One region of the Actinoplanes sp. ATCC 53533 genome, then DNA from elsewhere that is predicted to be linked to it. Evidence: riboswitches for the same ligand, from Rfam matches in the RefSeq annotation. Region 1 holds a riboswitch; each other region holds the start of a gene.
What was found. A riboswitch is a leader RNA that binds a small molecule or an ion and turns the genes downstream of it on or off. The one in region 1 is predicted to bind cobalamin.
Positions count from the first base shown of each region.

Region 2: it holds a riboswitch for cobalamin, as region 1 does, so the genes downstream of both, metE (5-methyltetrahydropteroyltriglutamate--homocysteine S-methyltransferase) here and DMB66_RS57810 (VWA domain-containing protein) in region 1, are expected to answer to the same signal.
Region 3: it holds a riboswitch for cobalamin, as region 1 does, so the genes downstream of both, DMB66_RS18460 (ABC transporter substrate-binding protein) here and DMB66_RS57810 (VWA domain-containing protein) in region 1, are expected to answer to the same signal.
Region 4: it holds a riboswitch for cobalamin, as region 1 does, so the genes downstream of both, DMB66_RS54755 (ribonucleoside-diphosphate reductase subunit alpha) here and DMB66_RS57810 (VWA domain-containing protein) in region 1, are expected to answer to the same signal.

Region 1 is NZ_QHHV01000383.1:3,679-7,129, forward strand. Features, by position in the region: gene DMB66_RS57800 (hypothetical protein) at 1-139, shown strand, start outside; gene DMB66_RS57805 (gluconokinase) at 222-1,793, shown strand; cobalamin riboswitch at 1,854-1,981, shown strand; gene DMB66_RS57810 (VWA domain-containing protein) at 2,012-3,451, shown strand, end outside.
Region 2 is NZ_QHHV01000149.1:20,701-24,151, forward strand. Features, by position in the region: gene DMB66_RS40315 (hydrolase) at 1-1,174, opposite strand, end outside; cobalamin riboswitch at 1,278-1,495, shown strand; gene metE (5-methyltetrahydropteroyltriglutamate--homocysteine S-methyltransferase) at 1,614-3,451, shown strand, end outside.
Region 3 is NZ_QHHV01000054.1:2,350-5,800, forward strand. Features, by position in the region: gene DMB66_RS18445 (MFS transporter) at 1-9, opposite strand, end outside; gene DMB66_RS18450 (bifunctional 2-polyprenyl-6-hydroxyphenol methylase/3-demethylubiquinol 3-O-methyltransferase UbiG) at 42-683, opposite strand; gene DMB66_RS18455 (helix-turn-helix domain-containing protein) at 779-1,375, shown strand; cobalamin riboswitch at 1,571-1,705, shown strand; gene DMB66_RS18460 (ABC transporter substrate-binding protein) at 1,795-2,721, shown strand; gene DMB66_RS18465 (iron ABC transporter permease) at 2,718-3,451, shown strand, end outside.
Region 4 is NZ_QHHV01000304.1:1,485-4,935, reverse strand. Features, by position in the region: gene DMB66_RS54755 (ribonucleoside-diphosphate reductase subunit alpha) at 1-1,834, opposite strand, end outside; cobalamin riboswitch at 1,966-2,178, opposite strand; gene DMB66_RS54750 (UdgX family uracil-DNA binding protein) at 2,292-2,954, shown strand; gene DMB66_RS54745 (GNAT family N-acetyltransferase) at 2,926-3,451, opposite strand, start outside.

The DNA.
Region 1 (3,451 bases):
CGGCGCCGGCAAGCTGCGCTACCGGGTGGCCCGGGGGGACTGGCTACCGATCGCCGGGTACGCGGCGCTGCTGCCGGCCGCCGCGCGGGAGGTCGAGGTCACGCCCGCGAAGGGACAGCCCGTCCGGTTCACCCTCTAAGGTCGGCAGGACAGTCCGGGCCGCACCGCCGGCTTGGGTCGCGCCTCGAACGGGCATGTCTGTCTGCGATCAGGGAGGCCGCATGGACGTCGTCATCGGTATCGACACCGGAACCACCGCGACCAAGGCCATCACCGCCGGGCCGAGGGGCGAGGTGCGCGCCGTGACGAGCGTGCACTACCCGCTGTCGGTGCCCGGCCCGGGGCACGCCGAGCTCGACCCCGGCCGGTTGCGCGACGCGGCGATCGAGGCGCTGGTCACGGTCGCCCGGCAGGCCCGCGACCAGGGCGACCGGGTGCTGGCCGTGAGCCTCAGCGCGTTCCTGCACGGCCTGGTGCCGATGGATGCCGGCGGCGCCCCGCTGGGCCCGCTGATCACCTGGGCGGACAACCGGGCGTCCGGGCAGAGCGAGCGGATCGTGGCGTCCGGCCGGGCGAAGCACCTGCAGGCCCGGACCGGGACGCCGGTGCACCCGATGTCCCCGCTGACCAAGCTCGCCTGGTGGGGCGCCGCCGACCCGGGCACCCTGCGCGACACCCCACGCTGGGGCGGCGTCAAGGAGGTCGTCCTGGCCGGCCTGGCCGACGAGGGCTTCCTGCTGGACCTCTCGGTCGCCTCCGGCACCGGCATGTACGACATCCACGAGCGCCGCTGGGACCCCGAGGCGCTGGAGCTCGCCGGCGTCCGTACCGGTCAGCTCGCCGAGGTCGTGCCGACCGCCCGGCAGCTGCGCCTCAAGCGCGAGGTGGCGGTCGCCGCCGGGCTGCCCGTGGACCTTCCGCTGATCATCGGCGCCGCCGACGGACCGCTGGCCAACCTGGGCGTGGGCGCCACGCCGGCCGGGGTCGCGGCCGTCTCCCTGGGCACCAGCGGCGCCCTGCGCACCGTCGTGAACGGCCCGACGGCGGACAAGGCCGGGCGGCTGTTCTGCTACGCGCTCACCGAGGACCGCTGGGTCGTCGGCGGCGCGGTCAACAACGCCGGGTCCGTGGTGCGCTGGGCGGGCGAGACCTTCGCGGGCAGCTTCGACCGGACGGCCGCGGCGGGTGAGGACGCCGACGTGCGCGATGCCGCGCTGCTGACCGAGGCCGCCGGCGTCGAGCCGGGCAGCGAAGGGCTGCTCTGCCTGCCGTACCTGCTGGGCGAGCGGGCGCCGTGGTGGCGCGGGGGGATGCGCGGGGCCTATCTCGGGCTGCGCCGCGAGCACGGCCGGGCGCACCTGGTCCGGGCCGCCGTCGAGGGAGTGTGCCAGCAGCTCGCGCTGGTCCGCGACACCTTCGCCGACGAGGGCATCGCGATGACCGAGGTCCGGGCCACCGGCGGCGCGGTCGCCTCGGAGCTGTGGGTGGGCATCCTCGCCGCGGCCCTGGACCTGCCCGTCGCCGTCGCGGAGTCGCCCGAGGGCACCGCGCTCGGCGCCTGCCTGCTGGGCCGGCACGCGCTGGGCGAGCTGCCCGACCTGGACCGGGCGGCGGCCCTGGTGGCGATCACCGAGCACGAGCGCCCGGACCCGCGCAACGCGGCCCTGTACCGCCGGATGCGGCCGCTGGTGGAGCGGTCGGCGCTGGCGGTCACCGACGTCCTCACCGAGCTGGACAAGCTGGCCCCGGAGCCGCTGCCCGACACGGAGAAGGCCGTCGGCCGCACCGGCTGAGCCCGGACGGCCCGCGCCGGCCGTGAGGATGCCCACGTACCCCCGCGTTGACGGCGTGCCGCGCCGTGAGAAAGAGTGGCTCGCGAGCGGCAGTGGAGGAACCCGGTGGGAGACCGGGACGGTCCCGCCACTGTGACCGGGGCCTGCCCCGGAAGTCAGGAGACTCCGGTCGCTCGCACCTTCCACACGCGGGCGCGGACCCGCGGAAAGGACCGGGCGTGACGCCGTACCCGTTCTCTGCCGTCGTCGGCCTCGACGACCTGCGGCTCGCGCTGCTGCTGACCGCCGTGTCACCCGCCGTCGGCGGGGTCCTGGTCCGCGGCGAGAAGGGCACCGCCAAGTCGACCGTCGTCCGTGCCCTGGCCGCGCTGCTGCCCGAGGTCGACGTCGTCCGGGGCTGCCGCTTCGCCTGCGATCCGGCCGCGCCCGACGCGGGCTGCCCCGACGGGCCGCACGAGCCCGGCGCGCCGCGCGGGCACCGCCCCGCCGCCCTGGTCGAGCTGCCGGTCGGCGCCACCGAGGACCGGGTGGTCGGCACCCTGGACATCCAGCGGGCGCTCGCCGACGGCGTGAAGGCGTACGAACCGGGCCTGCTCGCCGCCGCGCACCGCGGCGCCCTCTATGTCGACGAGGTCAACCTGCTGCCCGACCACCTGGTGGATCTGCTGCTCGACGCGGCGGCGATGGGCCGGGCGCACGTCGAGCGCGACGGGGTGTCGGTCAAGCACGCGGCCCGGTTCCTGCTGGTCGGCACGATGAATCCGGAGGAGGGCGAGCCGCGCCCGCAGCTCGTCGACCGGTTCGGCCTGGTCGTCACGGTCGCCGCCCCCCGCGACGCGAAGCTGCGCGCCGAGGTGGTCCGCCGCCGCCTGGCGTACGAGGCGGGCCCGGATGCGTTCGCGGCCCGGTTCGCCGGCGACGAGAGCGCCCTGGCCGAGCGGATCGTGGTCGCGCGGGCGGCGGTGCCCCGCGTCGACCTGCCGGACGCCGAGCTGGACCGGATCGCCCGGGTGTGCCTGGCCTACGGCGTCGACGGCATGCGGGCCGACATCGTGGTGGCCCGGTGCGCCGTGGCGCTGGCCGCCTGGCACGGCCGCGACCGGGTCACCGCGGAGGACATCCGCGACGCGGCCCGCCTCGCGCTGCCGCACCGCCGGCGCACGGACCCGCTCGACCCGCCGGGCACCGACGAGCAGCGCCTGGAAGAGGCCCTGGACCAGGCCGCCCGGGAGGACCCCGACGAGGACCCGCCGACGCCCGAGGGCGGCCCGGACGGCAACGGCCCTGATGACGGCGGCCCGGGCGGCGGGCCCGGCACCGACGGCCCGGGCGATGGAAGCCCGGACCGCAGCCCTCCGCCGGGTGACGGGCCCTCCGCCGAGGCGCCCGGCGCGACGGAGCAGGCGCCCCGGGACGCTGCCGAGGGGCCGGCGAGCGCGGCCGGTGGGCCGGAGAACGCGGCCGACCGGCCGGAGGGTGCGGCCGACCAGCCGGGCAAGGTCAACGGAGCCGCGCCGGCCCAGGCGGGCGCCGCCTACCGGCCCCGGACGCTGCGGATCGCCGCCCGCGGCGAGGGCGGGCACGCCGGGCGCCGCTCACCGGCCTTCGCCCGCCGCGGTCGCGTGGTCGGCTCCCGGGTCCCGCGCGGCAAGCTCGCC
Region 2 (3,451 bases), on a different contig from region 1:
ACCGCATCTCCGGGTATCGCCGGGACGGCCCGGCGAGCAGGTGGCCGTTGCCGTTGCGCAGGTACCGATCGAAGAACGCCAGGACGTACGCGCGCTGCACGGTGATCGAACGCGAGCCGTCGATCGTCCCGTACCCCGGCACCAGGTCCTCGGCCGGAATGCCGATCTGCGGCAGCAGCACCTGAAAGTCGGTGAACGACATGTGCCCCGAGCCGGCCAGCTGCAGGTCGTAGCGGGGGCCACGCAGGCGCGGCCAGATCGCGAGCCACGTCTCGTCGTCGGCGCGACCGTGGCCGTCCGAACTCATCAGCGCGAACGGCCGGCGCAGCCCGGCGGCGACAACCGCGCCGGAGAGGGTGCCGTCCAGGTTGATGCCGGCCCTGACCCGCGGGTCCTCGTGCATCGTCTCGGCGGCGGTCGCACCGCCGAGCGAGTGGCCGAACATCCCGACCCGGGCCAGGTCCAGCGCACCCTTCAGGCCGCGTGGCAGCCGGCGCCGCTCCTCGTCCGGGTTGTGGCCCCGGTTGATCGCGGCCAGCCGGTCGAGCGTGAAACGGGTGTCGGCGACCCGGGCCTCGCGTGCGGTGTCGATGACCTGTTCGCCGTCGTCGTCGGGCCCGGTCGGCGGCGGGACGGCGTGGGTCGCGATCCGGCCGCCGGGAAACTCGACCAGCTGCGCGTCGTGGGTGTGGTCGATCGTGACCACGATGTAGCCGCGGCTCGCCAGCTCCTCGACGAGCGCGGTGCTGGCGGTGCGCTCCAGCCCGAAGCCCGGCGAGTACAGCACGACCGGGTGGCGGCCCGGCCGGACCGGGGCGTCCGCGTACGCGTGGGTCACCGGCAGGATGACCGGCGAGCCGGGCGGATTGATCCGCTCGGCCACCCCCGGCGACACCCAGGGCGCCCGCGGATGCCGGCGGACGTCGCTCGCCGGATACCAGAGCTGGACCATGATCTCGCGGGCCCGCTCGCTCGACACCCACGGATCCGGCCGCGACCGGTCGACCAGGTGCAGCGACACCGTACCGATGCGTTCGGGGCCGGTGGGCCGGGGCAGGACCAGCTGGGTGGCCGGCTCACCCGCGGCCCGGACGGGCGCGGGCAGCACGGGCGAGGGCGCGGCGGTGGACAGGGCTAAAACCGAGGTCAAGGCGATAGCAAGTGCGCTACTCATGCATTTGAGTCTTCGGGCCCGGCGGCCGCCGCCGTAGTGCCGGCGCGCACCGGTTCCCATGCACAATTACCGCCCCACCGATGACAAATGTCATGACCGTTCTACGATGGCGGGCAGTGCTGGTTCACCCCGCTTCGCGGTGGGGTGTCGTAAGAGGGAACCCGGTGTGAGACCGGGACTGCCCCGCAGCGGTGAGCAGGAACGACCGCCGTCATACGCACTGGGTGTGTGAGCGCCTGGGAAGCGACGGCCAGTAGGTGACCGGAGACCTTCCGGTCGTGCCCGCGAGTCCGAAGACCTGCCCGCACCGCGTACGCAGCACTGCGTGCGCCGCCGACGGCCCCTCGGGAGGGCTCGGGCGAGACCACGGTGCTGTTGTCGTCGTGGCCTTCCCGCACCCTCGCGTGACCCGTCGGGCACTTCGAGGGAAGGACGCCCCATGACCACCACCGGATTCGGGCAGAGCACCGTGCTCGGCTATCCCCGCATCGGCAGCAACCGGGAGCTCAAACACGCCGTCGAGGCGTACTGGGGCGGCCGCATCGACGCCGCCGCCCTGGAGCGGACGGCCGCCGCACTGCGCACCGACGTCTGGCGCACCCTGCGGGACGCCCGCCTGGACGCGATCCCGTCCAACACGTTCTCCTACTACGACCACGTCCTGGACACGGCCGTCGCGGTCGGTGCGATCCCGGACCGGTTCGCCCGGCTCGGCCTGTCCGAATTGGACACCTACTTCGCGATGGCCCGCGGGGCGCAGGCCCAGCCGGCGCTCGAGCTGACGAAGTGGTTCGACACCAACTACCACTACCTCGTGCCGGAGATCGCCGACGAGACCGTCTTCCGGGCCCGGCCGGAGCAGGCGCTGCGGGAGTTCGCGCAGGCGGCGGCGCTCGGCATCACCACCCGCCCGGTCCTGGTCGGCCCGGCCACGTTCCTGCTGCTGGCCAAGCCGGCCGAGGCCGCGGGCAACCCGTTCGACCGGCTCGGCGAGCTTACCGACGCGTACGCCGGGATCCTCGGCGCGCTCGCCGACGCCGGGGTGCCGTGGGTGCAGCTCGACGAGCCCGCGTACGTCGCCGACCGTACCCCGGCGGAGATCGACGCCCTGAGAGCCGTCTACCACCGCCTCGGCGGGCTTGACCGGCGGCCGCGGATCTTCGTCGCGACCTACTTCGGTGAGCTCGGCGACGCCCTGCCCGCCCTGCTCGACACCCCGGTCGAGGCGCTCGGCCTCGACCTGGTCGCCGGACCCGGCAACCTGGCCCGGCTCGCCGCGGCCGGACCGTTGCGGGGCAGAACGATCGTCGCCGGGCTGGTCGACGGGCACAACGTCTGGCGCACCGACCTGCGCGCCGCCGTGGCCGTCGGTGCGACCCTCACCGGTCTCGCCGACAACGTCTCGGTGTCCAGCTCCTGCTCGCTGCTGCACGTGCCGGTCGACCTGGCGGCCGAGACCAGCCTCGCGCCGGCGCTGCGGGAACGGCTCGCCTTCGCCCGGCAGAAGGTCGACGAGGTCGTCCTGCTCGGCCGCGCCCTGCGCGACGGCGTCGCGGCGCTGCCCGCCCCGCTGCCCGCGCCACCCGCGCACTGGCGTGACACCTCCGTCCGGGCCCGGCTGGATGCGCTCCATCCGGCGCAGCTGCGGCGCGGCGACTACGCCGAACGAGCGCGGGCACAACAGGCGCGGCTGCACCTGCCGGCGTTGCCGACCACGACGATCGGATCGTTCCCGCAGACCGACGACCTACGCAAGGCCCGCGCCGCCCGGCGCGCCGGAACCCTGGACGACGCCGGCTACACCGAGCGGATGCGCGCCGAAGTAGCGCACGTGATCAGGCTGCAGGAAGACCTCGGCCTGGACGTGCTCGTGCACGGCGAACCGGAACGCAACGACATGGTCCAGTACTTCGGCGAACAGCTCGGCGGCTTCGCCGCGACCGAGCAGGGCTGGGTGCAGTCCTACGGCTCACGATGCGTACGCCCGCCGATCATCCACGGCGACGTCACCCGCGAGCACCCGATGACCGTCGAGTGGTCCACCTACGCCCAATCGCTGACCAACCGCCCGGTCAAGGGCATGCTCACCGGCCCGGTCACGATCCTGGCCTGGTCATTCGTCCGCACCGACCAGCCACTGGCCGATACCGCGAACCAGGTCGCGCTCGCCCTGCGCGACGAATGCCGCGACCTGGAGGCGGCCGGAATCCGAATCATCCAGGTCGACGAGCCCGCCCTACGCGAAACCCTGCCCCTGCGCACCGCCGATCAAAAGGC
Region 3 (3,451 bases), on a different contig from region 1:
GGAGATCATGCACGGACCTTTCGTTTGTGCGCGGGGGGTGATCAGGGGCGTCGGGTGGCGCGCACGACGACGTCGTGCAGTGGCTTCGCCTGGCCGCCGGGGCCGGTGACCGTGCGGATGTGCTCCGCGGCGGTGACGACCGTCCACTTGGTGCTGTCCAGGCCGGCGGTGATGTCCGTGAGGGTGACCGATGCCTCGGCGGGCGGGTGGTGCCCGTGCCCGGTCGCTCCCGAGGCGTGCAGATGCCCGACGATCAGCAGGGTGCCGCCGGGCGCCACCCATGCGGAAATGCGGTCGTAGAAGGCCAGCTGCGGCATCGCGGGGTGCGCGTAGTGCGTCGTGACCAGGTCGAACCGCATGCCCGGGTCCCAGACGGTCAGGTCCGCTCCAACCCACCGCACGTGCCCGGACACCTCAATGTCCGTCGCGCGCCCGGCGGCGCGGGCGAGGGCCTCGGCCGCGATGTCGGCCGCGGTGACCTGCCAGCCGTGCGAGGCGAGCCAGATCGCCTCGGCCCCGGCACCGCACCCGGCATCCAGCGCCGTGCCCGGGACCAGGCTGCCGGTCTCGCGGACGAGATGCGGATTCGGGGGACTCCCGTCCATGGCTCCGGGTCCGTCATGGTGCGCCTGGTGCCAGCGCCGCTCCCAGTAGCCCTGGTCGAATTCGTGCTGCTCGGCCATCTGACCTGCTCCTTCACCGTCTTCGTGGGTACCGACGACTGTGATCGGCAGCGGTGCGATGCGCAAAGCTTCTTGCCAAATGGCAAACTGGGGGCATGGATGAGGAAGTGGATCGCACGCTTGACGCTGTCGGGCCGCGGCTGAAGCACCTTCGGCTCCGCCGCGCTATCACGCTCACCGACCTCGCGGAGGAAACCGGCATCTCCGCCAGCACGCTGTCCAGGCTCGAAGCGGGCCTGCGCCGTCCCACGCTCGAGCAGCTCCTGCCGCTCGCCCGGGTCTACGGCGTCACCCTCGACGAGCTCGTCGGCGCGCCACCGACCGGCGACCCCCGCATCAACCTGCGCCCCATCACCCGCAGCGACGGATCGACGATCCTGCCCCTGACCCGCAGGCCGGGAGGCATCCAGGCCTACAAGTTCGTGCTGCCGGCCGGGGCCGACGATCGCGAGCCCGACCTGCGCACCCACGAGGGCTACGACTGGGCCTACGTCCTCAACGGCACGCTGCGCCTGGTCCTCGGCGAGCACAATCTGATCCTCAAGCCCGGGGAGGCCGCGGAGTTCGACACCCGCACCCCGCACTGGTTCGGGGCCACCAGCTCCGGCCCCGTCGAATTCCTCAGCCTGATCGGCAAACAAGGCGAACGCGCACACGTCCGCGCCGCACCAAAACCAGGCCAGCCCGGATAGTCCGAACCAGGCGGCTGGCGGGTCTTGCCGACGGTGAGCGGGAGGGCGGGGTTCCACGCACGGACCTGGCAGGGGGAGGGCGGCCGGTTCATGAGCCGCCAGGCGATTGGCCGCCCTCTCCCGGTGTCGGCGGGAGCGACGGTCAGCACCATGCAACCAGGCACGACATGAATTTGATCTTGAACTTGACCTCGGTTTTGCGCGAGAACCGGCGGTCTGGGTTAGTTTCAGGGGGACCGCGTCGCAGCGAAGCCGGTGGGATTCCGGCGCTGTCCCGCAACTGTGAGCCCTTTTGGAGGGTCAAGCCAGGTCGCCTGCGCGCCGGTCGCGATTCAGCGCTCTCGGGGAGGGGCGCCTCGCGGGCCGGGTCCCTGTTCCGGTCGGCGATGCACCGCAGCCTCGGCCGACAGGAGGACAGGATGAGACGTGTTTTGACGGCCGCGATCGCGGCCGGTGCTTTGCTGCTCGGCGGGTGTGGCGGCGGTGGATCCGACGACGGCCCGGGGCCGTCCGCCGGGCCGGGCGGTGACTCTTTCCCGGTCACGGTGGGTTCGTTGACCTTGGCCGAGCGGCCCGAACGGATCGTGTCGCTCGCGCCCACCGCGACCGAGATGCTGTTCGCCATCGGCGCCGGTCCGCAGGTGGTGGCCGTTGACGACCAGTCGACCTATCCGGTGGACGCCCCGCGCACCGACCTGTCCGGCTTCAAGCCGAACGCGGAGGCCATCGCCGGGCGGAACCCCGACCTGGTGGTTGTCTCGGATGACCTCGACAAGATCGTCGACCAGCTCGGCAGGCTCAAGATCCCTGTGCTGTTCGCTCCCGCCGCCAAGGTGATCGACGATTCCTACCGGCAGATCGAGCAGCTTGGCGCGTTGACGGGCCATCGGGGCGAGTCGGCGGCGCTGGTGGGGCGGATGCGGGCGCAGATCGACAAGATCGTGCAGGGGGTGCCGGCCCGCGCCGGGTCGCTGAGCTACTACTACGAGATCGACCAGACCCTGTATTCCGCGACGTCCAAGACCTTCATCGGGTCCATTTTCGCGCTGTTCGGGCTCACCAACGTCGCCGACGCCGCCGATCCGGACGGCGCCAAGGACGGTTATCCGCAGCTCTCGCCGGAGGCGCTGGTCGCGGCGAACCCCGACCTGATCTTCCTAGCGGACAGCAAGTGCTGCGGGCAGTCGCCGGCGACGGTCAAGGCGCGGAAGGGCTGGGCGGCGATCACCGCGGTGGAGAAGGACCAGATCGTGGCCCTGGACGACGATATCGCCTCGCGGTGGGGGCCGCGGGTGGTCGACCTGGTGCAGTCCGTCGCCGATGCGGTGGCCAGGGTCCCGGCGTGACAGACCGGCCGCGGCCGGCCGGTCTGCGGGCCGGCTGGCTGGCCGGTGGCCTGCTCGCCGTGGTCGTCGCGCTGGTCGCGGGCATCGCCTTCGGGCCGGTCCCGCTGCCGCCCGCCGGTGTCGCGGCCGAGCTGCTCGATCTGCTTCCGGGGGTACGGATCGACAGCGGCCTGAGCGCCCGCGAGGTTGCCATCGTCACGGAGTTGCGCCTGCCCAGGGTCGTGCTCGGGTTGCTCGTCGGCGCGCTGCTCGCCCTCGCCGGCGCCGCCTACCAGGGCGTCTTCCGCAACCCGCTCGCCGATCCGCACCTGCTCGGGGTCGCGGCCGGTGCGGGCCTCGGGGTGACGGCCGTCATCGCGTTCCGGTCGGCGGGCGGCGACACCACCACCGAGCTGCCGATCGGTGTGCCGCTGGCGGCCTTCGTGGGTGCCGTCGGCGCCGTCGCGCTGACCTGGCTGCTGGGCGGCGCCGGCGGCCGGGCCCGGACTCCCGCCACGCTGATCCTGTCCGGGGTGGCCGTGTCCGCCTTCCTGGCCGCCGCCCAGACCTTCCTGCTGCAGCGGCACATCGAGGCGCTGCGGGAGGTGTACTCCTGGCTGCTCGGCCGGCTCGCCACCGCGGGCTGGCACGACGTGCTGCTGGTGCTGCCGTACGCGGTGGTGACCGGCGCGATCGTGCTCTCCCAGCGCCGCGAGCTGGACGTGCTGACCGTCGGCGACGAGGAGGCGGC
Region 4 (3,451 bases), on a different contig from region 1:
TCAGCAGCGAGTTCCGCAGCCCGGTGGCCGCGATCCGCTGCCGCACCGCCGCCCACCGGGCGGTCTGCGTCGGCGTCACACCCCAGAGATCCGGTTGCAGGTCGCCCCTGGCCGCTCTCGTCTCCGGGTATGCGGGGTGCGGGCCGGACTGCTCAGCGAGGGTGGCCGAGCTCTCCAGCGCGGTCAGGTAGATCTCCTCGGCGACCAGCGTGCTGAGTTCCTGCGCGGCAGGCGAGTCGAAGGGCAGCCGCAACGCGAAGAACGCGTCCTGCAGGCCCATCAGCCCGAGCCCGACCGGCCGCCACCGCGGATTGCTCGCCGCGGCCTGCTCGCTCGGGTAGTAGTTGATGTCGATGACCCGGTCCAGGAAAGCGACCGCGGTCCGCACGGTCGCGCGCAGCTTCTCCCAGTCCACCTCCTCGCCCCGCAGATGCCCGGCGAGGTTGATGGAGCCGAGGTTGCAGACGGCCGTCTCGTCGTCCGAAGTGACCTCGAGGATCTCCGTGCAGAGGTTCGACAGGTGGACCGTGTTGCCCGGCGCGCCGGTCTGGTTGCTCAGCCGGTTCGACGGGTCCTTGAACGTCATCCAGCCGTTGCCGGTCTGCGCCAGCGTGCGCATCATCCGCCCGTACAGATCGCGGGCCTTGACGGTCTTGACCGCCTTCTTCTCCGCGACCCGGTATGCGGCGTCGAACTCCTCGCCATAGAGATCCGGCAGCTCCGGCGCCTCCGACGGGTCCACGAGCGACCAGTCCTCGTCGGCCTCGACCCGGCGCATGAACTCGTCCGGGATCCAGTTGGCCAGGTTCAGGTTGTGCGTACGGCGGGCATCCTCACCGGTGTTGTCCCGCAGCTCCAGGAATTCCTCGATGTCCGGGTGCCACGGCTCGAGGTAGACGCAGGCCGCGCCCTTGCGCCGGCCGCCCTGGTTGACGGCGGCCACGCTGGCGTCGAGCGTGCGCAGGAACGGCACGATGCCGTTGGACTGCCCGTTGGTGCCGCGGATCAGCGCGCCGCGGCCCCGCACCCGCGACCACGAGATGCCGATCCCGCCGGCGAACTTCGACAACCGCGCCACCTGCTGATATCGCTCGTAGATCGAGTCGAGCTCGTCCTTCGGCGAATCCACCAGGAAGCACGACGACATCTGGGTGTGGCGCGTGCCGGAGTTGAAGAGCGTCGGCGAGCTGGGCAGGTAGGCCAGCGACGACATCAGCCGGTAGAACGCGATCGCCTCACCTGCGTTGGTGGACAGGCCGCAGGCGACCCGCAACAGCCAGTACTGCGGCGTCTCCACGACCAGGCGGGATCGCGGATGACGCAGCAGGTAACGGTCCGCTACCGTCCGCAACCCGAAGTATTCGAAGCGCAGATCGCCGGACGGATCCACGGCGTCGTCGAGCTTGCGCGCGTTCTTGGCCACGAAGGCGGCGGTCTCGTCACCGATCAGCCCCTCCGCGTGGCCGCGGGCGATCGACTGGCTGAAGCTCGCGATGCCCTGCCCGCGAACCTCCTTGTCGACGAAGGCCGCCAGCAGCCGGGCCGCCAGCCGCGAATACTGAGGTTCCTCGCCGATCAGCTCCGCGGCCGTCTGGATCGACAGCTTGTCCAGCTCCGCGGTGGTCGCACCGTCGTAGAGACCGCTGATGGTCTTCGTGGCGACCCGCAGCGGGTCGACCTCGTCAAGGTCGGCGACCCAGCGCTCGACCGCCTTGACGATCTTGTTGACGTCGACCGACTCGGTCGCGCCGTTGCGCTTGCGCACCTGCATCGCGTGCCGGCGTTGCTCCGGCACGGCGGGATCGTACGCAGTCTCGTCCTGCGTGACCGTCATGAACTCTCTCTCCTCGCGAGCCCGTTGGCGGAACGGTCTTCGGGCGCGCAGGAGGACGCCGGCGAACGCGGCTGTGCGCGTACACCTGAAGTGGCGTCGGCTGTCCCACGCGGCCTCGGACCGCCGCACGCGAAAGCGTGCGGCGCGCTGGCAGGTCTTCGGACTCGCGGGCCTGACCGTTGCCGGTCGCCTAGTGGCCGTCGCTTCCCGGGCCCGGGCCCAGTGCTTGATGACGGCGGTCGTTCCCGCTCACCGCTGCGGGGGCAGTCCCGGTCTCTCACCGGGTTCCCTCTTGCCTCGCACCGTCCTGGAGGGACGGCCGAACCAGCTGCGGGCAACACCATATCTAGGTGTGGTGTGCGATGTACAACCCAACATGTCGTGTCGGCGTGTCGGATCATGCTCGAGCGGGTGAGCCCCCGCGCGTGGACCAGAGGCGAGGGGGTAAAACGTCTGCATGGCTATGACGCAAGCCCCGCCCGGTGCCCAGGAGTTCATTCCAGCCGACGCGCACAGCCTCGACGAGCTCAAGGCGGCGGCGCCCGGCTGCCGAGGCTGCGAGCTCCACGAGAACGCCACTCAGGTGGTATTCGGCCGGGGCGCCGAACACGCCCGGCTGGTGCTGGTGGGGGAGCAGCCCGGCGACATCGAGGATCAGCGGGGCCTGCCCTTCGTGGGTCCCGCGGGACGGCTCCTGCGCGATGCGGTCGGCGACGCCGGCATAGACCCGTCGATCATCTACTTGACCAACACCGTGAAGCACTTCCGCTTCGAGATGCGCGGCCAGCGCCGTATTCACCAGACCCCGGGCCCTGCGCACATCGCGGCCTGCCGCCCCTGGCTGGTCGCCGAGTTCTCGCTGCTCAAGCCGGATCTGGTGGTGGCGCTCGGTGCCACCGCCGCCAAAGCCCTGTTCGGACCGTCGTTCCGGGTGACGAGGTCGCGTGGCGAGCTGTTGCCGTGGCCGGCCTCGGCGCAGCGACCGCAGGACTTCCCGGGCGTCGAGTCACGCGCGCTGGCCACCATCCACCCGTCCGCGGTGCTGCGGGCCGACGACCGGGACGCCGCCTACCGTGGCCTGGTCGACGACCTCAAGATCGCGGCGACGGTGCTGGGCTGACCGGCACGCGCAACGACACGGTTCGCTGCTCCTTGCGGCGCACGAAGCCGAGCGACGTGAACAGGCGGTTCGCGGGAGCGTTGGCCGCCACGGTGTGCAGGAAAGGGCGCTCGCCACGGTCGTAGATCTCGGCTGCGACGGCGAGCACGAGCCGCGCCGCCAGGCCGCGACGGCGATAGGCGGGATCGGTGCAGACCGCGCTGATCTCGCTCCAGCCCGGCGGCCGGATCCGCTCGCCGGCCATCGCCACCAGCCTGCCGTCGCGCCGGATGCCCAGGTAGGTGCCAAGCTCGATGGTTCGCGGCCCGAACGGGCCGGGCTCGGTCCGGCGGACCAGATCGATCATTTCGGGGACGTCCTCCGCCGTCAGCATGGTTGCTTCCGGATCCGGTACGGCCGGTACGGTGGCGCCGACCAGTTGCAGGGTGCCGCGGGTGCCGTGGATCTCCCAGTCCACCCCGGCCGGTGGGGTCGCCGAGATCGACAGCTCGGTGCCG